3 regions of the Mycobacterium bourgelatii genome follow, and region 3 is predicted to be linked to each of the others. Evidence: riboswitches for the same ligand, from Rfam matches in the RefSeq annotation. Region 3 holds a riboswitch; each other region holds the start of a gene.
What was found. A riboswitch is a leader RNA that binds a small molecule or an ion and turns the genes downstream of it on or off. The one in region 3 is predicted to bind cobalamin.
Positions count from the first base shown of each region.

Region 1: linked by a shared signal. The riboswitch ahead of G6N68_RS12800 (PPE family protein) and the one ahead of metE (5-methyltetrahydropteroyltriglutamate--homocysteine S-methyltransferase) in region 3 are both predicted to bind cobalamin.
Region 2: linked by a shared signal. The riboswitch ahead of G6N68_RS15825 (PPE family protein) and the one ahead of metE (5-methyltetrahydropteroyltriglutamate--homocysteine S-methyltransferase) in region 3 are both predicted to bind cobalamin.

Region 1 is NZ_BLKZ01000001.1:2,944,629-2,952,495, reverse strand. It holds gene G6N68_RS12825 (class I adenylate-forming enzyme family protein) at 1-181, opposite strand, end outside; gene G6N68_RS12820 (TetR/AcrR family transcriptional regulator) at 291-953, shown strand; gene G6N68_RS12815 (hypothetical protein) at 950-1,795, shown strand; gene G6N68_RS12810 (M48 family metallopeptidase) at 1,945-2,895, shown strand; gene G6N68_RS12805 (GAF and ANTAR domain-containing protein) at 3,062-3,757, shown strand; cobalamin riboswitch at 3,799-3,978, shown strand; gene G6N68_RS12800 (PPE family protein) at 4,155-5,876, shown strand; gene G6N68_RS12795 (FHA domain-containing protein) at 5,889-7,867, opposite strand, start outside.
Region 2 is NZ_BLKZ01000001.1:3,643,913-3,651,779, forward strand. It holds gene G6N68_RS15820 (ABC transporter ATP-binding protein) at 1-1,727, opposite strand, end outside; cobalamin riboswitch at 2,065-2,244, shown strand; gene G6N68_RS15825 (PPE family protein) at 2,373-3,989, shown strand; gene G6N68_RS15830 (PE-PPE domain-containing protein) at 4,003-5,430, shown strand; gene G6N68_RS15835 (Fur family transcriptional regulator) at 5,628-6,158, opposite strand; gene G6N68_RS15840 (cell division protein FtsQ/DivIB) at 6,227-7,162, opposite strand; gene murC (UDP-N-acetylmuramate--L-alanine ligase) at 7,192-7,867, opposite strand, start outside.
Region 3 is NZ_BLKZ01000001.1:5,022,409-5,030,275, reverse strand. It holds gene G6N68_RS21460 (PE family protein) at 1-2,820, shown strand, start outside; gene metE (5-methyltetrahydropteroyltriglutamate--homocysteine S-methyltransferase) at 2,920-5,211, opposite strand; cobalamin riboswitch at 5,350-5,587, opposite strand; gene G6N68_RS21450 (PE family protein) at 5,879-7,867, shown strand, end outside.

The DNA.
Region 1 (7,867 bases), 2.1 Mb from region 3:
GGTCGCCGGGATGGCCGCTGGGATGATCGATGTACGCCGGGCGGCCGGGGGCGTCTTCGCTGTTGCGGCGGACCGCGTCGGACAGAGTCGCTTCGGACCACCATCCCGCGGCGTGGTAGCGGGCCGCTTCCTCGGCGCTGAACGCCGGCGAGGAGATCACGTTGAGCGCGCCGGCGTGCATCTTCCGATCATAAGGAGGCGCACGGACGTCCTGCGGCTTGGTTGGTCTGGCTCTATTTTGCTGACATTTGTCATTGACAGTTGTCGATGAAAGTGGATACGTTGCCGGAGTGCGAACGACTACGCGCGGAAGTGGGCCCGCCACCGAGCCGGGTGCCGCCACTGCAGCCGCGGCGGCCCCTAAGGGCGCGGGCGCGCGGGAATCTCAGCGCCTGCAAACCCGGGCGCGAATCTTCGATGCCGCGGTAGCCGAGATCGGGCGGCACGGCCTGGCCGGCGCGGACGTGGCCGCGATTGTCACGGCCGCCGGAGTAGCGCGCGGCACCTTCTACTTCCACTTCCCCACCAAAGAGCACGTCCTGGTCGAGCTGGAGCACGTCGAAGAAACGCAGATTGTGGCAAGGCTGCAGGCGAAGGCCGGAAGATCAACCGACTTGCGGTCGGTGCTGACAATGCTGGTACGTCAGGTGCTGGCTGCCGAGCGCAAATTGGGCCCGGTGGTGTTCCGGGACATGCTGGCGCTGCACTTCTCGCCGACCCGACCCGTCGAGGACGAACTCGGCGGACACCCGCTCGCCGAATTCGTCATCGCGGCGATCACTCGTGCCCAGCAAGCGGGTCGGGTATCCCGCGACCCGGACCCGGGCGAACTGGGCGTGATCTTCCTGACCGGGCTATTCGCGCTACTGGCCACCGCGGGGGGATCCCGCGCGAGGTCTGCACTTTTGGATCGGTATGTCACGACCATCGTTCAAGGAATGGAGGCGCCATGAAAGTCGACGAGAAGCTAGCCGAGAAAACAGGTATAGAGGGCTATCGCGACTTCCTGGTCCGGCGCGATGGTGAGGCGGACCTGGTGCATCGCCGCCTCACCAGCCGTGAGGAGTTCTTCGCGGGTATCGAAGACAATCCCGTCCGGTCCGCGTACCGCATCGACCGCCAGGTGTTCCTACGAAACCTGCGCCGCCGCAAGCCGGAACCGAACCTCGACCCTCAGACGCTGTTCGTGTTGGCGACCGCCAAGCTCAACCAAGCGGAACGATTCGGTGTGGCTTTAGGTGAAACGTATGGCGTCAACAGCGGCGACGACGCGTCGCCCGAACGGGTGTATGTGGAGCTCGAGGAGCACTACCACACCCGCCTACTGGCCTACGTCCTGGACATTTTCGGCCTGCCATCGCAGGTGGTCGTGCCACCGCTGGTAATGCGCCAATTCGTCAAGATGGGAGTTTTCGTGCCCGAGCGACTCGGCATCGCGTTCGTCGGTGCGGGCGAAATGGCCGGCTGTATTTTATTCGACGAATTGCGCCAAGTCGGCAAAGAATTGTTCGCCGACGAGCCAGACGTGGCGGAACGGATCGACCGCCTCTACACCGAGATATTGACCGACGAGATCGGGCACGTCGGCTACTGCGCTGCGCGCTGCACCCGCCCGGAACGTGCTTTGATGCGGCGGCTCTACCCGTACGTTCTCCGGCTGTTCGTGCGTCAGACCGCCGAGGTCAGCGTTCTCGTCGATGCACAGCGGCTCGCGACCCTTATCGAGCAGCCCTTCGATGTCGAGCGGCTGAGCGCCGGGCTACCGAACGAGACTTTCCTGGCCGCGCATCCATGACGAGCCTGGCCCGCTGACCTGCATCGATCGCATAAGCGCCGGCCCGCTCAGCGGTTCCAAGAATTCATCAAGAATCCTCCAAGGACGGCCCCGGACTCTAGTGTCGCCCGGATCCACCGGACTGCCTGACCTTCGAGGACACAACTGTTATGGCCATCTTGGAGTCGCCGCCGGCACCCCATCACGGACACTTCCACGCCCACCAACCCCAGCGGCATCCCTGGGAGATCGGGCTGCTCGTGCTGGTCATCGTGTCCAGCGTGGTCGTGTATCTGGTGGCGCTTGCGGTGGCGTTCTCGGGCAAGATCAGCATGCTGTGGCTGTCGATTCTGCTGTTCCCGGTGCTGCTCTACCTGGGTCGGGGCCTGATGTACGGCCGGCAGCGCGCCAACGGTGTCAAGATGTCTCCCACCCAATTTCCCGAGGGCTACTGGCTCGTCGTTGAAGCCGCGCAACGGTTCGGCCTCAGCGAGGTGCCCGACGCATACGTCGTGCTTGGAAACGGCCAGATCAACGCCTTCGCCAGCGGCCACGGCTTGCGCCGCTACGTCTGCGTTTACAGCGACCTGTTCGAAATCGGTGGCCAGGCTCGCGACCCCGAAGCGCTCGCCTTCGTCATCGGACACGAGGTCGGTCACATCGCAGCGGGCCACGCGTCCTACTGGCGGCAGCTCGCCCAGTTGGCGATGAAGATCCCGTTCCTGGGCTCGTCGTTGTCGCGGTCGATGGAGTACACGGCCGACAATTATGGCTACGCGTTTCGCCCCGCGGGCGCTGCTCGCGCCATCGGCGTGCTCAGCGCCGGCAAGTATTTGCTCAGGTCGGTGAGTTTTGACGAGATGGCAAACCGGGCCAGCACGGAGACCGGATTCTTCGTCTGGCTGGCAAACATGATGGCCTCGCACCCGGTGAACACCTGGCGTGCAGCGGCGCTGCGAAACAGGGCCATCGCGGGGTCGCTGTTCTTCCGGCCGACTCAGCTGGCGCCCGTAGTTCCGGCTCACGTTCCCGCACAAATGCCGCCCCAGATGCCTGCGCCGGGGGCAACCCAGATGCCGCCGCAGTGGTCACCGCCCCCTACCCGCACCTGGACGCCGTAGCCACCACAGTAGCCACCACATTCCTGATTGCTTGGGTTACCCAAGGACCGCTGAGCGGCGCCCGCGTGGGTGCCGCTCAGTGCGTATAGATGGCATTGACGTGGGACAACACCGATCCCAGTGACGATTACCGTGTGCGATTTGTCCTGATGGGTAAACCTTCCACATGACGCGGGAAAAGCACGATCTTGCGATACGCATGGCGAAGCTGGCACAGACCATCGCGACCCCACGCACCGTCGAGGAGATCCTGAACGACGTCGCCGCCGCCGCAATTGAGCTGATACCAGACACCGACACCGCTGGAGTTTTGTTGATTCACGGCAACGGAAGATTCGAATCGCTGGGGAGCGTGGACGAGCTACCTGCGAAACTGGACCAGCTTCAACACGACTTCCAAGAGGGGCCCTGCGCTCAGGCCGCGCTGCACGACACGATCGTCAGGACTGACGACTTCCGAAACGAAGCGCGCTGGCCACGGTACTCACCAGCGGCAATCGAACTAGGCGTGCTCAGCGGGCTGTCGTTCAAGCTGTTTACCGCCGACCGCACCGCCGGCGCGCTCAACCTGTTCGCATTTCAGCCCAACGTCTGGGACGCCGAGTCCGAGACCATCGGCACCGTACTGGCGGCGCACGCGGCGGCGGCGATTCTGGCCGGCCGCCACGACGAACAACTGCAGGCGGCGCTGTCCAGCCGTGACCGCATCGGCCAAGCCAAAGGGATCATCATGGAGCGATACGGTGTCGACGACCTGCGCGCCTTCGACATGTTGCGCGCCCTGTCGCAGGAGAGCAACGCCAAACTTGTCGACATCGCGGAACGAGTGATCGATACGCGCGCCAGCAACGCCATGAACTGAGCGTTATGCGTCACATCGTCCGAGCCGAAGTGGAGGGCGCACCGCCGACGATGGGAGAATGTCGACCGTTAGGCAATGACGAAGCAGGAAGCCGGTGTGAATCCGGCGCGGTCCCGCCACTGTAATCGGGGAGCAAACCTCATGAACCACGGCCGAAGGCTGGAAGGTGAGGCAAGCAGCGATCCGAGAGCCAGGAGACTCGCGTCATTGCGTCGTATCTACCCGGGGCGGTGTACCCCGAGAGAGACAGCCTGCCATGACGCTGCACGCACGATCCGGCGCCTGCGCCGCCATAGTCGTTGATCCATTAGCACTGCGGCGCCGCCGCCGTTCAGAAGGGACTGCCCCGCGCCCTCCGCGGGTGCCTGGTCGTTGCACGCTTTAAGGGCGGCCGACGATGAGCGCCCCGATTTGGATGGCGGCACCGCCCGAGATGCATTCGGCCCTGCTCAGCAGCGGCCCTGGGCCCGGCCCGCTGCACGCGGCGGCACAGGCGTGGCTGTCGTTGAGCACCGCCTACACCGAAACGGCCGACGAGCTGACCGCGCTGCTGGCCGCGGTACAGGCCGGAGACTGGGAGGGCCCGACCAGCATGGCGTACGTGGCCGGCCATCTGCCGTATCTGGGATGGCTGGTCCAAGCCAGCGCCGATGCTGCCGCGATAGCCGCGCAACACGAGACCGCGGCCAGCGCCTACACGTCGGCCCTGGCGGCGATGCCGACACTGGCCGAGTTGGCCGCCAACCACGCCACCCATGGGGCATTGGTGGCAACCAATTTCTTCGGCGTCAACACCATTCCGATCGCCCTGAACGAGGCCGACTACGCGCGGATGTGGGTGCAGGCCGCCACCGTGATGAGCACCTATCAGACGATCGCGTCCACGGCATTAGCCGCCGCGCCGCAGACCACCGCGGCACCGCAGATCGTGGTGGCCGAGGCCGATGCCCAGCAGGTCGCCGCGGCTGAGGCGCTACCGCTGCCACCGGACCAGCAGATGGACTTCTTCCGGTGGTTGCAGGACATCGGCTATATCGACTTCTACGACACCTATGTACAACCGCTGATCAACGCGCTGTCGGAACTGCCCTACTTCCAGGCGATGTTTTCCGGATTCGACCCGTACCTGGTCATCCTTGGCAATCCACTCACCTACTTCAGCCCCTTCAACATCGCGTTCGCGCTGGGCTACCCGATGGACATCGGCAGCTATGTCGCCTTCCTGTCGCAGATGTTCGCCTTCGTCGCCCTGGATCTCACCGCGGCGTTCGCTTCGGGTAATCCCGCGACGATCGGTTTCACCATCTTGTTCGTCACGGTTGAAATCATCGGCACCGTCATCACCGACACCATCGCACTGCTGAAGACCCTGCTCGAGCAAACTTTGGTGATCATTGCGGCGGTGGTGCCCTTGCTGATCACTCCGCTGGTCCCGTTGGCCGCCGGCGCGGTGCTGGCGCCGATCGGCATCAAGGGTTTGGCAACGCTGGCCGCGGTGCCCCCACCACCGGCACCGGTTGCGCCCATACCGCCGTCACTCGCGGCCCTTGCCCCAACCGTCCCTTCTTCCGCTCCCGCGCCCACGCCGGCTCCCGCCGAAGCGACGGTCTCCCCTGCCACACCGACCACGTCCCCACCCCCGACTGCTGCACCGCCCACAGTGACCGGTGCGGGCATACCCACGCCGATGGCCGCCTTCGACTATCTGATGGGCGGCCTGAGCTCGGACGCCAAGCGGTCCGCCGCTACCGGCGCCCGAAAGAAGGCGGCGGACTCCGATGCGGCCGAGGCCCCGGCGGCGGCCGTGCCGGCGCAGGCTCAGGCCGCGGCGAAACGGCGAAAAAGGGCCAAGGCCAAGGAAATCGACCGGGGTTGGGGGTTCATGGACCTCGAGTCGGACAACGACTTGGCGGAGCCTTCGGTGGGTGCCTCGAACCAGGGCGGTGGAACGCTGGGTTTTGCCGGCACCGTTCGCCGCGACGACGGCGGGCGCGCGGCAGGTCTGATCACCCTGGTCGACGCTGCCTACGACGGACCCCGCGCACCCGTCATGCCGAGCACGTGGGATCCCGACGCAGGAGCGTCACCCGAGGTGCCACCCGACTCGCCTGAACGCTGACGCGCTACCGGATCAGCCGCTCTTCAGGCGAATCTTCCACCGCACAAAGCTGAGGTAGAACACGCTCAGCACCGCCAGCATGGCCATGTCGAACAACCACGCGCCGGGCGTGTGATGCCAGTGTGAGTCCTTGGGCACCTGCGGAACCGGACACAACTTGGTCAGGTCGATAGTGGACGCCGAGGTCGCAAAGCCCCAGCGGGCCGGGGTGAGCCAGGACATCTGGTCGAGCCCAAAGCGGTTGGTCACGGGGATCATGCCGCCGGAGAACACCAGCTGCGACATCACCGCCACCACGAGCAGGGGCATGATCTGTTCGCTCGTCTTGGCCAGCGACGACAGCACCAACCCGAGCATCGCCGAGGCGACCGTCGTCGCCGCGATGTCCGCATACAACTCCAGCGCGGCGCTACCCAACACCACAGCGCTCTCTTTGGGACCCGGCTTCCCGAGCAGCGCGATCACCGTGACGATCGCCGACTGGATGAGCGCGAGCACGGTGTAGACGCACACCTTGGCCAGCAGATACGCCGTGGTCGACAAGCCGACCGCCTGCTCGCGCAGGAAGATCGCCCGCTCACCGATCAGGTCGCGGATGGTCAGTGCCGTGCCCATGAAGACCGCACCGACGTTGAGCAACACCAGAATCTGCGCAGGCTCGGTGGGTGCATCGCTGGTCAAAGGCGGGGCATTGAAGCCGACGTCGCCAGGCACCGACATCGACAGCGCACCCATGATGAACGGCAGTATCGCCAGGAAGATGAAGTAGCCGCGGTCGGAGACGATCAACCGCAACTGTCTTCGCGCGATCGTGGAGAACTGGCGAACCAGGCTGGTATGCGCCGCCTCGCCCAACTCCGCCGGTTTCTCGGCCGGTGGCACCGGCGGTGGCGGCCCCGTCCTGGCCAGATAGCGGGCCTTGGCCCCATCCGGATCGTCGGCGACCGTGCTGAAGATGTCGGCCCAGTTGGTCGTCCCCATGGACGGGCCGATCTGGCTGGGTGGCCCGCAGAAGGCCGTCTTGCCGCCAGGAGCCAGCAGCAGCACCTGGTCGCAGACGTCGAGGTAGGTCAGCGAGTGGGTGACCACCAGCACCACACGACCGGCGTCGGCCAGCTGCCGCAACATCGTCATGACCTGCCGGTCCAGCGCCGGGTCCAGACCCGAAGTCGGCTCGTCAAGGATGAGCAGCGAGGGGCCGGTGAGCAACTCCAGCGCCACCGACGCACGTTTGCGCTGACCACCGGAGAGCTTGTCGACCCTGGTCTCGAGGTGCTTGGTCATCTCGAGTTCCTCGAGCACCCGGGCCACGACCTGTGCGCGGTCCTCCTTGGTGGTGTCGGGCGGCAGCCGCAGCTCCGCGGCGTACATCAGCGCCTGTTTGACGGTCAGCTGACCGTGCACGACGTCATCCTGCGGGACCATGCCGATCCTGCTGCGCAGCGAGGCGTATTCGGAGTGCACGTTGTGCCCCTCGAACGTCACCGTGCCGCTGGTCGGGTGCGTGTATCCGGCGACCAACTTGGCAAAGGTCGACTTGCCCGCGCCCGATGGGCCGATGACCGCGGTGAGCATTCCGGGCCGCGCGGAGATCGAGATGTTGTCCAGCAGCGTCTTGTTGCCCTCGATCGTCCACGTCACACCACGTACATCCAGACCGCCGGTGCGGGTTTCGAGCAGGCTCTCTTCTCGGCGTGCCAGCGAACCGTTGGCGAAGACGAGGTCGATGTTGCCGATCGTGACCACGTCGCCCTCGCGCAGCACGGCCGACTCGACCCGGGTGCCGTTCACGAAGGTGCCGTTGATGCTGCGGTTATCGCGAATCTCGGTGCCGTTGGCCGTAGGAATCAGCGTGGCGTGATGACGCGACGCCAGCACCTCGGGAATGACGATGTCATTGTCTTCGGCGCGGCCGATCTTGATGGCGCCCGCCGGCACATCTCCCGCTCCCCCTCGGCCCGGCCGCAGGATCCGCATCATCGACGTCGCGC
Region 2 (7,867 bases), 1.4 Mb from region 3:
CTCTCCTGCTCCCACAGCCGTGCGTAGATTCCGTTGTTGCCCAGCAATTCCGGGTGCGTACCGGCTTCGGCGATGCGGCCGCGGTCTAGTACGACGATGGCGTCGGCACCCCGAATCGTGTTGAGCCGGTGGGCGATCACCAGTACCGTCCGGCCACGCGCGACCTCACTGAGTGCCTCCTGGATGCGGGCCTCGTTTTCCGGGTCGGCGCTTGCGGTGGCCTCGTCGAGCACCAGGATGGGACGGTCGGCCAGGATCGCCCGGGCGATGCAGACGCGCTGTCGTTCACCGCCGGACAGCGCCGCGTCTTCGCCGACAACCGATTCGAAGCCGCGCGGCAATGCTTCGATCGTGGACAAGATTTGGGCTTTCGCCGCTGCGCTGCGCACCGCCACGTCGTCGGCGTCGGGGCGACCGAGACGGATGTTGTCGCGAATGCTCATGGCCGACAACAGATGCGAGTCTTGGAAGACAAACGCGACGTGTTGATACAACTCGGCCGGGTCTATGTCGCGCAGATCGACTCCGTACAGTTCGACCGAACCTTCGCACGGGTCGTTGAATCTGGGCAACAGCTTGGCCAAGGTCGACTTCCCGGAACCGGACGGGCCGACCAGCGCGGTGATCGTCCCGCGATCGAGACGAAGGTCTATTCCGTTGAGTGCGACCGTGTCACCGTAGGTGACCCGCACGCCACGCATTTGCACTACCGGCCCGGCGGTCGCGGGATCGAGGTCGACGGGCCCATGCGGCGTCGGAAGCTCCGGGGTGGCCAGCAATTCCCGGATCTCGCGATACACCTTCAGCGCGGTGACCAAGGGGTGCACCGACATCAACAGGGTCATCCATCCTGACGTGATGACGGTGCCGAACACCAGGAACGCAATGAAAACTCCCAGCGGGAGATCACCGTTGGCGGTGAGGATTCCGCCCGTCGTCGCCACGACGAGCAGGATGCTCGGCGGTGACAGCAGTATCTCCGCGGTGACGCTCGCGACGCTGGTGGACTTGGCCCAGTCGAGGAAGAAGTGCGCGAAAGCGCGCGACACCTCCCGGAACCGTCGACTCGCCGCGCCCGGCGTGCCGAAAGCCTTCACGACACCGATGCCGTTCACGAATTCCACGGCCGCGCCGTTGAGGCGCGCCAGCCATTCCATGAACTCGGGATACTTGGTCCCCGCGCTAGCCGCGGCGCGTTGGTACGCCGCCGCCCCGGCCAACACCGGGAACAGGGTGGCCAACGCCATCCGCCAGTCGAGAACGAAGAGGTAGACGAACGCCACCAGAGGCGGCACCGCGGCCGCGCTGATCTCGACGATCGAGTGTGCGATGAGCCGGTGCAGCGCGGCTACGTCATCTTCCACGGCCTTCTTGACGATCCCGGAGTTGCGATCGCTGAACCAGCCGAGCGGCACCCTGCTCAGCTTGGCCAAGAGTTCGCGGCGGATTCGAAACGACACCCGGATGTCGGCGAGATGCGTCATCACACCCGCGGCCAGGACGCCCAATTGCCTTGCCGCCAGCGCGACGACCGCCACGATGATGATCGGCCAAACGTCGGTGTCGCCCACGAGAAGTCGCCGGCTCACCTCCACGACGGCGAACAGCGGAGCCATGCCGGCCAGCGAACTGACCGCGGCCAGCAGGCCACAGCCGATCAGAGTTGCCCTCGCTGACTTGAGAATTCCCGGCGGTTGCGCGGCTGTTGGTTCAGTGTCTGGACGCACGCACACCCTCCGTCGCAACTGTCTTGCCGCGGGCCGACCCCGTAATAAGGCTCTATCTCAGCACGTTTGAGAGCACATTTGAGGCCGAGCTGCCACCCGCGCGCAATTGCGTCAACAATAGATCTGCCGGTTCCTCATGCGAAAGATTTGCAGTAACGTCGGGGGCATTGCCTGACGCAGCGATTCGCGGGAGGTGGCTTGATGGATAAGTCCACACCTGACTTCGGCGCCGCGTTCCGTAGACGTTGCTGACTCCCCCGTACGCCCGTGCGTCGGCTAATGATCCCGGCTGACCCCGCCGTCCCGCGGCACGATTGCGCTAAGTGCAGCCCGCGGGGGCGGTGGGATGCGACAATGTCGCGCGTACGGCGATGATGATGCAGGAAGCCGGTGCAAATCCGGCGCGGTCCCGCCACTGTCATCGGGGAGCGACCCTCACAGGCCACGGCTATTGGTTGGAAGGCGAGGCGAGCGGTGATCCGAGAGCCAGGAGACTCACATCATCGCGTCCTGCTAACCCGGAGCGGAGCACTCCGGAGAGAGCTGGCGCCTTATGACGCTGCACGTGTTGCCCGGCGGTCTCCCGTCCGTACCGGCTGATGCGCTGGGCGCAGCCACGCGCTTGTCCTGCGGGACCGGTTGGCAATGACCGCCCCGGTGTGGATGGCTTTCCCGCCGGAGGTGCACTCGGCGCTGTTGTCGAGCGGCCCGGGGCCGGGTCCGCTGCTCGCCTCCGCGGCGGCATGGAGAGCGCTGAGCACCGAATACGCCGAGGCCGCCAATGAGCTGGTGGCGCTGCTAGGCACGGTCCAGGGCGGTGCCTGGGAGGGCCCGACCGCCGCGGCGTACGCCGCCGCCCACCCACCGTTTCTGGCGTGGCTGACGCAGGCCAGCGCCGACACCGCCGCGACGGCCACCCAGCAGGAGACCGTGGCCGTCGCCTACACGACCGCGCTGGCCGCCATGCCCACCCTCGGTGAGTTGGCCGCCAACCACGCCACCCACGCGGCGTTGGTGGCGACGAATTTCTTTGGGATCAACACCATTCCGATCGCGCTCAACGAGGCCGACTATGTCCGGATGTGGATTCAGGCCGCCACGACGATGAGCAGCTATCAGGGCGTCTCGGCCGCGGCATTAGGTGCATCGCCGCCACCACAACCGGCACCGGTGATCGTGAAGGCCGATGGGGTCGCCGCCCCCGCGGCTACCTCATCCGACCCGTTCACGGCGATCAGCGACTTTTTCGCGGCAGTCGAAAGAGTCTTCAACAGTGTCGGCGCCGAAAGCGGCGGCGACGTGATCTCCTACATCTTCAGCGTTCCGCCCGGCACGGATCCGGTGTCGTGGTTCGTCGGAAAGATGGGCTCCTTGTCGTCTCCGGTCACCGGCTACCCAGCCCTGTTGCAGGGCCTTACGAGCGCGGCGGGGAACAACCCCGCGTTGCTCGCGTTGGCCTACTTGTTCGGTGCGGCCGCGATCGGCTACGACCTGACGATCCAGGTCATCCAGTTTGTCGTCACCTTTCCGCTGCTAGGGGTCACCTTGGCCGCCCCGCTGCTGGCCATCCCGGCGGGACTTGCCGGGCTGGGGGCTGCCGGCGTTGTGGGCATCGTCGAGGGGGCCTTCCACGCGCACGCGGACGTGGGCGCGATCCCGGAGGCGCCCGCCATCCCCGCCGTAACCCCTGCGCCGTCGTCGGTTTCGGCCGCTGCAGCTCCGGCCGCGACCCCGCCGGCGGCAGCGCTCACGGTTGCCCCGACGACTCCGATCGCGGGTCCCACGGTTGCCACACCCCTGGGGCCCAGCGCACCACCACCCTCGGGTGTGGGCGCGGGGCCATTCCCTTACCTGGTGGGCGGCGCGGCCAGGATGAGCCTCCTGGCAGGCGCGCAGATCGGCGTCAAGCGCAAGGCCCCCCAACCGGATACCGCGGGGCTCCCGGCCGCCGCCGCGGCAGGCGCGCGCGACAAGACCCGGTCGCGCCGCAAGCGGCGGGACAAGGTCGACATGAAAGGCCGCGGTTATGAATACATGGACTTGGACGGCGGCGCGGTCGACGACCCCGGCCCCGCGGCGCCGACCGCCGCATCGGACCGGGGTGCGGGACCCCTGGGTGCCGCTGAGGCAGCACGCCATGAGCCCCTTGCCCACGCCGCCGGGCTGACCACGCTCACCGACGACGGATTCGATGGCGGGCCACGAGAGCCGATGATGCCGAGCACCTGGGCGCGGGGGCCGTCCTGGGATAGCGAATCATGAACCGGGAGGCGACATGTCTTTCCTCGTGACGCCGGAGTCGTTGGCGTCGGCGGCAGCGGACGTGGCGAATATCCGTGCGGCGCTGGACGAGGCGCGTGCGGCGGTCGCGGCTCCGACGACCACGTTGGTGGCTGCCGCCGCCGATGAAGTATCGGCCGCAGCGGCCGCGCTATTCGCTGGTTTCGGTCGGGAGTTTCAAGCGATCAGCTTGCAGGCCAACGTATTTCATCAGCAGTTTGTCGAAACGCTGAGCGCGGCAGCCGCATCCTATCTGGACATCGAGACGCTCAACGCTTCGTCTCTGATCGGTGCACCCGGCGAGGCGCTGCCCGCCGCCAGCGTTGCCACGTTGATCATGGGCGGCACGGGCAACCCCCTCCCAAATCCCGCCTATGTGAACAACATCTACAACGCCTACATCGCGCCGCTCATCGCTCCGCTGACCGCGATTCCCACCGGCTTGACCACCCCGGAGCAGGGCTTCCCGCTGACGGGTCTGAACAGTTTGACGTTCGACACGTCGATCGCGCGTGGAGTCGAAATCCTGCGGCAGGCGATCGCGGCTCAACCGGCGGACACCCAAACCGTCGTCTTCGGCTTTTCCCAGAGCGCCACCGTCATCACCAACTACCTCAACGGCATAGCCAACGGTTCGATCCTGCCGCCGAACCCGGCGGATGTACGGTTCGTGCTGGCCGGCAATCCCAACAATCCCAACGGCGGCCTGTACGAACGCTTCACCGGCCTGTACATCCCCGGCTTCAATCAGACTTTCGGCGGTGCGACCCCAAACCTGGCCTACCCCACCGACATTTACACCATCCAATACGACGGCTTCGCGCACTTCCCCCGGTACCCGCTCAACTTGCTGTCGGTCGCCAATGCCTTGGCCGGCATGTATTACGGCCACCTGAGCCCCACTCCGGCGTACGAGGCCCTGACGGCGGGTCAGCTCGCGTCCGCGGTCGTCGCGCCGGTTTCTCCGGGGGTTACTGGCAACACCACCTACCACATGATCCCGAGCCAGAACCTGCCGCTGCTGACGCCCCTGAATCTGCCGCAGCCGCTGCACAACCTGATCCAGCCGGTGGTGCGGGTGTTTGTCGATATGGGCTACGGCGATATCGGCGGACCCCACACGGAGTATGCGAATCTGCCCACCCCGGCCGGCCTGTTCCCGCTGATCAACCCGGTCACCGTCGGGAATTACCTGGTCAAGGGCGTCTTACAGGGCGTGCAGGCTGATCTGGTGTTGGCTGGTTTGCTGCCGCCGTCAGCGATGCCGGATACCTATCCCTTTGTGCCGATGCTGGATCCGGGTCTCACGATCAATCTGGGTCAGCCAGATATGACTTTGGTGTCGGCGGTGACGACCGCCGTCGGCAACGGGCTACGCCTGCTTCCGATCCCGCCCTTCGGCGCCGGGGGAACTACGGCTTAGTGGCGCCGTGCCCGCCTCGAACGTGCGGGAAAAGCACCAACTCCCGCGCCGCCGGGGCCACAGGCCACACACCCGACGACTGGGCCGTCGCCCTACTCGCGCCGACCGTGCGGGAAAAACACCCACTCTCGCGCCGCCGGGGCCACAGGCAACACACTCGACGACCAGAAGAGCAGCACCAGTGAAGAACCGGCCAGTCAGCGACGACGCTCCCGCGAACCGCGGCGCCTGGGACGCGGGTCGGCCGAGTCCTCTGAGTCCGCCGCGCTGTCCTGACACTGCGGGCACAGGCCGCGCAGCGTCAGACCCGCCTGATCCGAAAGTGCGAACGAACTGCCCGCCATCGCGTGCTGCAGCGCCGAACTCAGCTGTCCCGCCGGCACCTCGATCATCGCGCCGCACTGAGTACATACCGCGTGGTGATGCGGGGCCGTCGCCAACCCATACGTGGTGACGCCGTCGTCGAGCGTCAAGGCGTGCAACACGCCCTGGTCGACCAGCGTGGTGACCGTGCGGTAGATGGTCGCCAAATCGGGCGGCCGCGCACCTGGGGGAAGCGCGCTGATCAGCCGCTGCCGGATATCGGCCACCGACAGGTGCCCGTCAAACGGCTCCAACACCGCCAAGACCTGAATCCGAGAGGCCATGCGTCGCAGTCCCCGCGCCCGCAGCAGTTCGCCTATCCGCTCGCTGAGCGCCGGTTCCAAGCCCAACGGTTCAGTGGTCACCTGCCCAGTGTTACGCCGGGTGCCGAGGATTGCCAGTGCCGCGCGGTCTGTATTTTCACCGGCATCGATTACTTCACCGTCGGCAGATCGGGACTGGACACGTCATAGGTGCGCCCGGGCTGCGTCAGCAGTGCCGCCAGCTTCTCGGCTTTCTCCTCCGCCCGGTCGGTGGTCCCCCAGATCACCACGCGCCCGTCGGACAACGTGAGGGTGATCGAGGACACCGAGGGGGCCGCGATCCGGCCCACCTGACCGGCGACCTCCGGCCGCAACGTGGTCAACACCTTGAGGGCCGCCAGGGTGGCCGGGTCATCAGGGCCCGGGTTGTCGACGTCGAGGTACGGCAGCGCCGGCGGCGGCGGTTCGGTCGCGAAGTCGACGCCGTCACGGTCGAACAGGTGCGGGCCGTCCGCAAAGTCCTTCACCACCAACGGCACCCGCTCGACGATGGTGATCCGCAGCGCCGACGGGTATTGACGCTGCACTCGCGCGCTGGCCACCTTGCGGATCGCGGCGACCCGATCGGCCACCTCGCTCGTGTTGATCTGCAACAGCGGCGTTCCGGGCCGCACCTGCGCCGCCTCGAGCACCTCTTCCTGGGTGACCGCCCCGGTGCCGACGACGATGATGTCGCGCGCCGACATCGCCGGCGTGAAATAGAGGATCAGTCCCAGCGCCACCCCGAGTACCGCGACTCCGATGGTCGCGAGCAGCATTCGCAACCCCCGGACAACGCCCCGCGCAACGGGTTTGGGTTCATTGGTCACCTGCCCACTGGCACGTCGCTTCGCCTCACGACGTGCCTGCTCGATCGCCCGGGCCCGGGCCTGCGCGGCACGGCGTTCGGCACGTTCGCGGCGAGCGCGCCGCCGTGGGCCCTCGAAATCCTCTGGCTCCGCCTCGGTTTCGCCGTCTTGCGGCTGGGCTTCGACCGGCTCGGTGGCGGCGTCCGAGTCGAGGGGCGGGTCGGTATCCGGACGGGTGCCCGTTGGTTCTTCAGCCAGATTGGTCGGCGGACCGTCTTCCGGCTCGGTCACTGCAATACTCCCGGCCGTCCCGGGGCGCTGCGGTTGACGCGCTCCCGCAGCGCCCGCACGATCTCCGGCCCCAGCATGGTCACGTCGCCGGCGCCCATGGTCACGATGACGTCACCCGGGCCCGCGGCGGCGGCCACCTCCTCGGCCACGGCCGAGAAGTTCGCGATATAGCGCACCGGCGCCGTGACGTGCTCGGCCACGCTTGCCCCGCTGATACCGGCCAGCGGTTGTTCGCGGGCACCGTATACATCGAGGACGAACACCTCGTCCGCAGCGCTCAGCGCCGCGCCGAACTCCGCCGCGAAAGCCTTTGTCCGCGAATATAAGTGGGGCTGAAACACGACCAGCGAACGGCCGCTCTCCTCTTGCTGCAGCACGGTGCGCACGGCCGCCAGCGTGGCGCTGATCTCGGTCGGGTGATGGGCGTAGTCGTCGAAAACCCGAACCGAGTCCGCACCGATCGCCACCGATCCCACCAACTCGAAGCGCCGACGTACCCCTTCGAACCCGGCCAGGCCATCAAGCACGTCCTCGACCGGGGCCCCGATCTCCAGCGCCGCCAGCAGGGCGCCCAGCGCATTGAGCGCCATGTGTCGACCGGGCACCGACAGCCGCATCACCCGCGGATGGGACGTCGGCTCCAGCTCGGGCGCCAGTTGAATCTGCGCGACC
Region 3 (7,867 bases):
GGCGCAGCCGGCACGGCCGGTTCCGTTGGGACCGGCGGCACCGCCGGCGTTGCGGGCGTCGGCGGCGCTGGCGGGGACGGCGGCGTGGGCGGCAGCGCCACCAAGAGTGGCAGCGTGGCCGGCACCGGTGGCGCGGGCGGCAAAGGTGGCAACGGCGGGCAGGGTGCCGCCAGCTTGGCCGGCGACACCGGATCGGTTGGTGGTGAAGGCGGCCAGGGCGGCCAGGGTGGCCAGGGCGGCAACGCCGTCACCGGCGCGACCAACGGCACCGGTGGCGCCGGGGGCGAGGGCGGTCGGGGTGGCCAGGGCGGCGCCGGGTACGACGACGACGGCAGTGACAACGCCACCGACGGCGGCCAGGGCGGTCAGGGCGGCAAGGGCGGCCTGGGCGGCGCCGCCGGCACTGGCGGCTTAGGGGGCGCCGCGGGCGCGGCGGGCACGGGCGGCGTCGGCGGCACCGGCGGTACCGGCGGCAACACCGACATCGCCGGCCACGCGGCAGGCGCCGGCGGCGTCGGCGGTACCGGCGGCGACGGCGCCCAAGGCGCCACCGCCACCACTGGCAACGTCGGCAGCGAAGGTGGCGCTGGTGGGGCCGGCGGTCTCGGTGGCCAGGGCGGTACCGGTGTCGACATCCACGGCGATGGCGGCGCCGGCGGTACCGGCGGCAAGGGCGGCCAGGGCGGCACCGGGTTCAATGACGACGGCAGCAACAACGCCACCGCCGGCGGTACCGGCGGCAAGGGCGGCGCCGCTGGTCTGGGTGGCGCTGCCGGCGGTGCCGGGGCGGCCGATGGCGCCGTGGGCACCGGTGGTGCTGGCGGCACGGGTGGCACCGGCGGGGCCGGTGCGCAAGGCTCCACCGGAACCGTCGGCAACAACGGCGGCACCGGCGGCAATGGCGCCGCGGGCGGCAAAGGCGGCCAAGGCGGCGACGGAAACGGCGGCACGGCCGGCAACGGTGGCCTTGGCGGCCAGGGCGGCACGGGCGGCAAGGGCGGCACCGGGTACGCCGACGACGGCAACAACAACGCGACCGCCGGCGGTATGGGTGGTACCGGTGGCACCGCCGGACTTGGCGGCCTTGCTGGCGACCCGGGCGTCGGGGGTACCGCTGGCGTCGACGGTAGTGCCGGAACTGGTGGGGACGGCGGTCAGGGCGGCACCGGCGGCGCCGGCGCGAAAGGCGCTACCGCCACCGCCAATAACCCAGGCGGCACCGGTGGCACCGGCGGCGCCGGCGGCCAGGGTGGTCTCGGCGGTGGCGGAAACGGCGGCACCAATGGCAACGGCGGGGCTGGCGGTCTCGGCGGCAAGGGTGGCCAGGGCGGCACCGGCTTCGCCGACACCGGCAGTAACAACGCGACCGCGGGTGGCGCCGGTGGTACCGGGGGCAATGGCGGCAAGGGCGGGGCGGCCGGATCCGGCGGCACCGGTGGTTCTGCGGGCGCTGCGGGTGACGGTGGGGCCGGCGGCGTCGGCGGCACTGGCGGCGCCGCCACTACGGCAGACAGCATCGCCGGTGCGGGTGGTGCGGGCGGCAAGGGCGGCCAAGGTGGCCAAGGTGCCTCCGGCCAGTCCGGCGGGAACGGCCTGTCCGGCGGTAAAGGCGGCGAGGGCGGCGCCGGCGGCCAGGGCGGCAATGCCGTCGCTGGTGCCACCAACGGCAACGGTGGTCAGGGCGGACAGGGCGGTGCCGGCGGCACCGGCGGCGCGGGCTACAACGACGACGGCAGCGGCAACCCCGGCGACGGCGGAACCGGAGGGGTCGGCGGCACTGGTGGCGTGGGCGGAGCGGCCGGCACCGGCGGCACCGGCGGCACCGCGGGCAACGCGGGCGCCGGCGGCGCCGGCGGCACCGGCGGCAAGGGCGGTGCCAACATCACCGACGGCGGTACCGCCGGTGCGGGCGGTCAAGGTGGAACCGCCGGTAAGGGCGGCGCCGCGACCGCAGGGACAAACGGCGGCGCTGGTGGTCAGGGTGGTCAAGGTGGCCAAGGCGGCGCCGACAACAGCGTCGGCGGCGGCACCGGCGGCAAGGGTGGTGCCGGTGGCGTCGGTGGCGAGGGCATCGCCGGAGCCGACAGCAAGGCGTCCGGCGTCGTCGGCGGCAACGGCGGCGCGGGTGGTGCCGGCGGCGCAGGCGGCCAGGGCGGCAATTCCGTCAACGGCACCAACGGCAGCGGCGGCGAAGGCGGTGTCGGTGGTGAAGGTGGCGCCGGCGGCAAGGGCTTCGACGACACCGGCAAGGGCGGTGCCAGCGCTGGTGGCGTCGGCGGCGCCGGCGGTCAGGGTGGTGCCGGCGGTGCGGTGGGCACCGGTGGCACCGGCGGCACCGCGGGTAGCGCGGGCGACGGCGGCAAGGGCGGCGCCGGTGGCGCCGGTGGCAGCACCACGCAAGCCGGTGGCAAGGCCGCGGCCGGTGGCGCGGGCGGCAAGGGCGGCCAAGGCGGCGCCGACGGTGGCGCCGGCGCTGGCACCGGCGGCCAGGGCGGTACCGGCGGCCAGGGCGGTAAGGCCGCGGATAACGGCATCGGCGGTGTCGGCGGCGTAGGTGGCATCGGCGGCACCGGCGGCAGCAGCACCTTTACGAACGGCGGCACCGGCGGCCAGGGCGGCACCGGCGGCAACGGCGGTGACTCCGGCACCAACGGCCAAGGCGGCAACGGCGGAGCGGGCGGTACCGGCGGTACTGGCGGCACGGGCAGCCTTGGCAACGAAGGCGATGGTGGACTACCCGGCGACAGTGGCGGCATCCACACCGACACCACTGGCGGCACCGGCGGCACCGGCGGCGCTGGAGGCGCCGGCTCGCCCTAATCCGGGCTGCCGCGGACGCCGAGCGGTCGCATGCCGTCGCCGAGTGTCACGCCAGCGTGGCGCTGCACGTCGAGCGCCGCGCCAGCGTGACGGTCGGCGTCAGAGTTCCGCGCGGACCTCGCGCGCCGCGGCGACCATGTTGCGCAGCGACGCGGTCACCTCGTCGACGGTGCGGGTCTTGAGACCGCAGTCGGGATTGACCCACAGCCGTTCGGCCGGCACCGCGCGCAAGGCCGCACGCAGCGACTCGGCCATCTCCGCGGTGCTGGGCACCCGCGGCGAGTGGATGTCGTAAACACCCGGTCCCACGCTGTTGGCGAAGCCGACCGCGTTGAGGTCGTCCAGCACCTCCATGCGCGATCGCGCCGCCTCGATGGAAGTCACATCGGCGTCCAGGTCGGCGATGGCGCCGATGATCTCGCCGAATTCCGAGTAACACAGGTGAGTGTGGATCTGCGTCGAATCGGCGACGCCGGAGGTGGCCAGACGGAAAGAGCCTACGGCCCAACGCAAATACTCCTTCTGGTCCGCACGGCGCAGCGGCAGTAGCTCACGCAGCGCGGGCTCGTCCACCTGGATCACGGCAATACCGGCGGCTTCCAGGTCCACGGTCTCGTCGCGAATGGCCAGCGCCACTTGGTAGGCGGTGTCGGCCAATGGCTGGTCGTCGCGCACGAACGACCACGCCAGGATGGTGACGGGCCCGGTGAGCATCCCCTTGACCGGCTTCTCGGTCAGCGATTGTGCGTACGAGATCCAGTCCACCGTCATCGGTTGGGTGCGGGACACGTCGCCGTACAGGATCGGCGGACGTACACAGCGGCTGCCGTACGACTGCACCCAGCCGTTCTGCGTGGCGAAGAAGCCCTCCAGCTGTTCGGCGAAGTACTGCACCATGTCGTTGCGTTCCGGCTCACCGTGGACTAGCACGTCCAGCCCCAGTTGCTCCTGCAACTCGATGACGTCGGCGATCTCGGCCCGCATCCGCCGGACGTACTCGGCATGGTCGATCTCGCCGGCCCGCAGGGCGGCTCGTGCCTTGCGAATCGCCGGGGTCTGCGGATACGAACCGATCGTCGTCGTCGGCAGGGGCGGCAGCTGCAGCCGGGCGTCCTGGCTGGCGCGGCGCTGCGCCGCCTCACCCCGGTGGGTGCCCGACGCGACGATCGAGTCGATGCGGCTTCGCACCTGCTCGTTGCGCAGACGCGGATCGCGCTTGCGCGATGCGACCGCGGCATTGGACGCCGCGATCTCGTCCGCAATCCTTCCGGCGGCGTCGCGTCCCTCGCGCAGTGCCTTCGCGAGCACGACGACCTCACCCACCTTCTCGGCCCCGAACGCCAGCCAGCTGCGCAAGGCGTCGTCCAGGTCGGTTTCCGGTTCCAGCGAATACGGCACATGCATGGTGGAACACGACGTCGACACCGCAATGGCGCCGGCCGATCCGTGTAGCGAAGCCAGCTTGTCCAGCGCCGCCTCCAGGTCTGTGCGCCAGATGTTGCGTCCGTCGACGACGCCCGCGACCAGTGTTTTGTCGGCCAGTTCCGGCGCACCGGCCACCGACGTTTGCGCGCCGGCCACGAAATCGACACCGATGGCCTCGACCGGGGTGCGGGCCAGGGCCGCCAACGCGGGGCCGGGATCGCCGAAATAGGTGGCGACGTAAATCGCCGGCCGGTTCTTCACCTTGCCCAAGGTGTTGTAGACGGCCTCGGCCAGCGCGGGTGCGTCCGGCGAGATGTCGGTCACCAGCACGGGTTCATCGAACTGCACCCACTCGGCGCCGCTGTCGGCGAGCAGTGCGAGCAGTTCGGAGTAGATCGGGAGCAGTTCGATCAGCCGCCCGATCGGTCGAGCCGTGCCGTCCACCCCCTTGCTCAGCAACAGGAAGGTGAGCGGGCCGATGACGACCGGGCGGGCTGGAATGCCTTGCGCCTGAGCCTCTTTCAGCTCGGACAGCACCTTGTCGGGGTGCAGCGCGAACTTGGTCGACGGCCCGATCTCGGGTACCAGGTAGTGGTAGTTGGTATCGAACCACTTCGTCATCTCAAGCGGCGCGATGTCCTCGTTCCCCCGCGCGGCCGCAAAGTACCGATCAAGGTCGTCGGAGATCTTGTCGACCCGCGCCGGCAGCGCACCGAGCAGAACCGCGGTGTCGAGCATCTGGTCGTAGTACGAGAAGGTGTTCACCGGGATCGAATCCAGGCCTGCGGCGGCCAATCCCGCCCAGGTGTCGCGACGCAGGTCGGCTGCGATGGACTCGAGGTCGGAGCGGGTGGTGCGCCCGGCCCAATAGCCCTCGGTGGCGCGTTTCAGTTCGCGGCGCGGGCCTATGCGGGGAGAGCCAATGATGGTCGCGGTGAATGATTTTCGATTTGCCAGCTGGATCACGAGACGGTCCTTCAATCGACGGGGTGGTCACCGCCCGCGGACGAATAGCCGATCCGGTTTGCGGTGCACATCCAGGCGCATAACCACTACCGGTACGACCAAACGCCCATTCCACGAGGCGCTGAGCCGCCGGACGCGGCGCGTCCGGCACAGCCGGCAGGTCTTCGGACTCACAGGCGCGCACCCGGTGGTGCTCCTACTGGCCGTCGCTTCCCAGTCCCGGATTTCTAGGGACCAGTGCCTTATGACGGCGGTCGTTCCTGCATACCGCTGCGGGACAGTCCCGGACTCGCACCGGGTTCCCTCTCACGAGGCGTCATGCTTCGTTTCGATGCCGGCGCCACCTGGGCGTCGGCAGACCGACTGCACGGTCAAGGCTACGCCGGGCCTGCACGTGCGTCTCGGCGGTTCCGTTGGCTCGATCCGATCGTCTGCACCAGGGGGTTTTTCGGTGAGCAAGTCGGCCATCTCTATGGGCCTGTGCAAAGAGCACATTAATTTGCTTACGCGTTAGTGAATTTGACCAATGCTCAGCTGTGCTGCACCCGGAATTGTGACAAATCGCACTTCCGCACCCTGATCGTCCGGGGGTCGGTCCTGCCATTTGTTGTCTCTTTAGCCGGCATTGATCGCAGATTCCGGCTGTCGCCGGCTGGGAGGTCGCGGGATGTCGTTCATCAGTGTTGCACCGGAATTGTTGTCAGTGGCGGCCGCGGATTTGGTAGAGATCGGGACGTCGATCGGTACGGCGAATGCGGGGGCGGCGGCGTCGACCACGGCCGTGCTGGCCGCGGCCGAGGATGAGGTGTCGACCGCGATCGCGGCGTTGTTCGGCGCACACGGTCGGGAATATCAGGTCCTGAGCACCCGGCTGGCGCTGTTTCAGGACCAGTTTGTGCGGGCGCTCGCCACAGGGGCGGATTCGTATGCGAGCGCCGAGTCGGCCAATGTTGCGCAGGTTTTGCTGGACGCGGTGAACTGGCCGACCCAAACGTTGTTGGGGCGTCCGTTGATTGGTGATGGTGTGAGCGGGTTGGCCCCGGGGGAGTCGGGTGGTCCGGGCGGGTTGTTGGTTGGCAACGGCGGTGCCGGCGCGGCTGGCGGCGTAGGCCAGGTCGGCGGAAACGGCGGTGCGGCCGGGATCTTCGGTGTGGGCGGGACCGGGGGTGCGGGCGGAGCTGGCGCCGCCGGTGGGACCGGGGGTGCCGGCGGATGGTTGTTTGGCGCGGGCGGCGCTGGTGGCGTTGGCGGATCCGGTGCAGGCACCGGGGGCGCCGGTGGCAGCGCAGGGATCTTCGGCAATGGCGGGGTCGGCGGCATGGGCGGGGTCGGTGGCGGGACCGGCGGGGTCGGCGGTAATGCCGGGTACTTCGGCAGTGGCGGCGCGGGTGGTGTCGGCGGTACGGGCACAGCCGGTATGGACGGGCTGGTGACGGGTGCCCCCGGTGACCCCGGTTCCGCCGGTAACCCAGCCGGGAACGGGGGCAACGGATCTGGCGGTGGAGCTGGCGCTGCCGGTGGTACCGGTGGAGCGGGCGGCCGCGGGGGTTTGCTGATCGGTGACGGCGGCGCCGGCGGCGCCGGCGGCGTTGGCGGTGCCGGCGGGGTTGGCGCGGCCGGTGGTGTGGGTGGGGCGGGTGCCCATGGCACGGCGAACCCGCTGGGCGCCGGTGGTGACGGCGCGATTGGTGGCAACGGTGGCCTTGGTGGGTCCGGTGGGTCCGGCGGTGACGGTGGTGTGGGTGGCGCCGGCGGCGCCAGTGGTCTGTTGGGGAAGGCCGGGCTGGCCGGAAATGGGGGTGCTGGCGGTTCCGGGGGGCTGGGCGGGGCGGCCGGTGACGGTGGCGCCGGCGGCGATGGGGGCACCGGATTGGTTGCCGGTAACGGCGGGGCGGGCGGCCGTGGTGGTGACGCGGGTATTGGCGGTGCCGGTGGTAAGGGCGGCGCTGCGGGCGGGGTTGGCGGGCGGACTGGCGCGGCCGGTGCGACCGCCGGTGATCACGGAGCGGGTGACGGCGGTAACGGCGGGGCTGGCGGTAACGGCGCGGCGGCAACGGAGGCCGGTGGCGACGGTGGTCGGGGTGGGGCCGGCGGTGATGCCGGCGTCGTGGGCAATGGTGGGGTCGGTGGTAGGGGCGGCGACGGGATGGCCGGGAAGGATGGTGTGTCGCGCGTCGATGCGGGAAGCGGATCGGGCGGAACGGGCGACGTCGGTGGGGCCGGTGGTGTCGGCGGGGCTGGCGGCGCGGGCGGAACCCTGGCCGGTAACGGCGGTGATGGTGGCGCCGGGGGCAAAGGCGGGGCCGGCGGTGCCGGCGGCAAGGGAGCCAACGGTGAATTCCGCCCGGGGGCGGGCAGCAAGGGCGCGGATGGTTTTGATGGCGGCATCGGCGGGGCAGGCGGTTCCGGCGGCGCCGGCGGGGCCGGCGGTGCGGCGCAAGCGACTTCGGGTCACGCCGGCAGCCAGGGTGTCGGAGGCGCCGGCGGTGACGGTGGCGCCGGCGGGATCGCCGGAGACGGCGCCAGGGGCGCAACCGGCTCCTGGAGCGTCAACCAGGGCACCGGCTTTGGCACCGGCGGGGCCGGCGGGAAGGGTGGTGACCCGGGCGCCGGTGGCGCCGGAGGTGCCGGCGGTGCCAGCACCACCGCCGCGGGT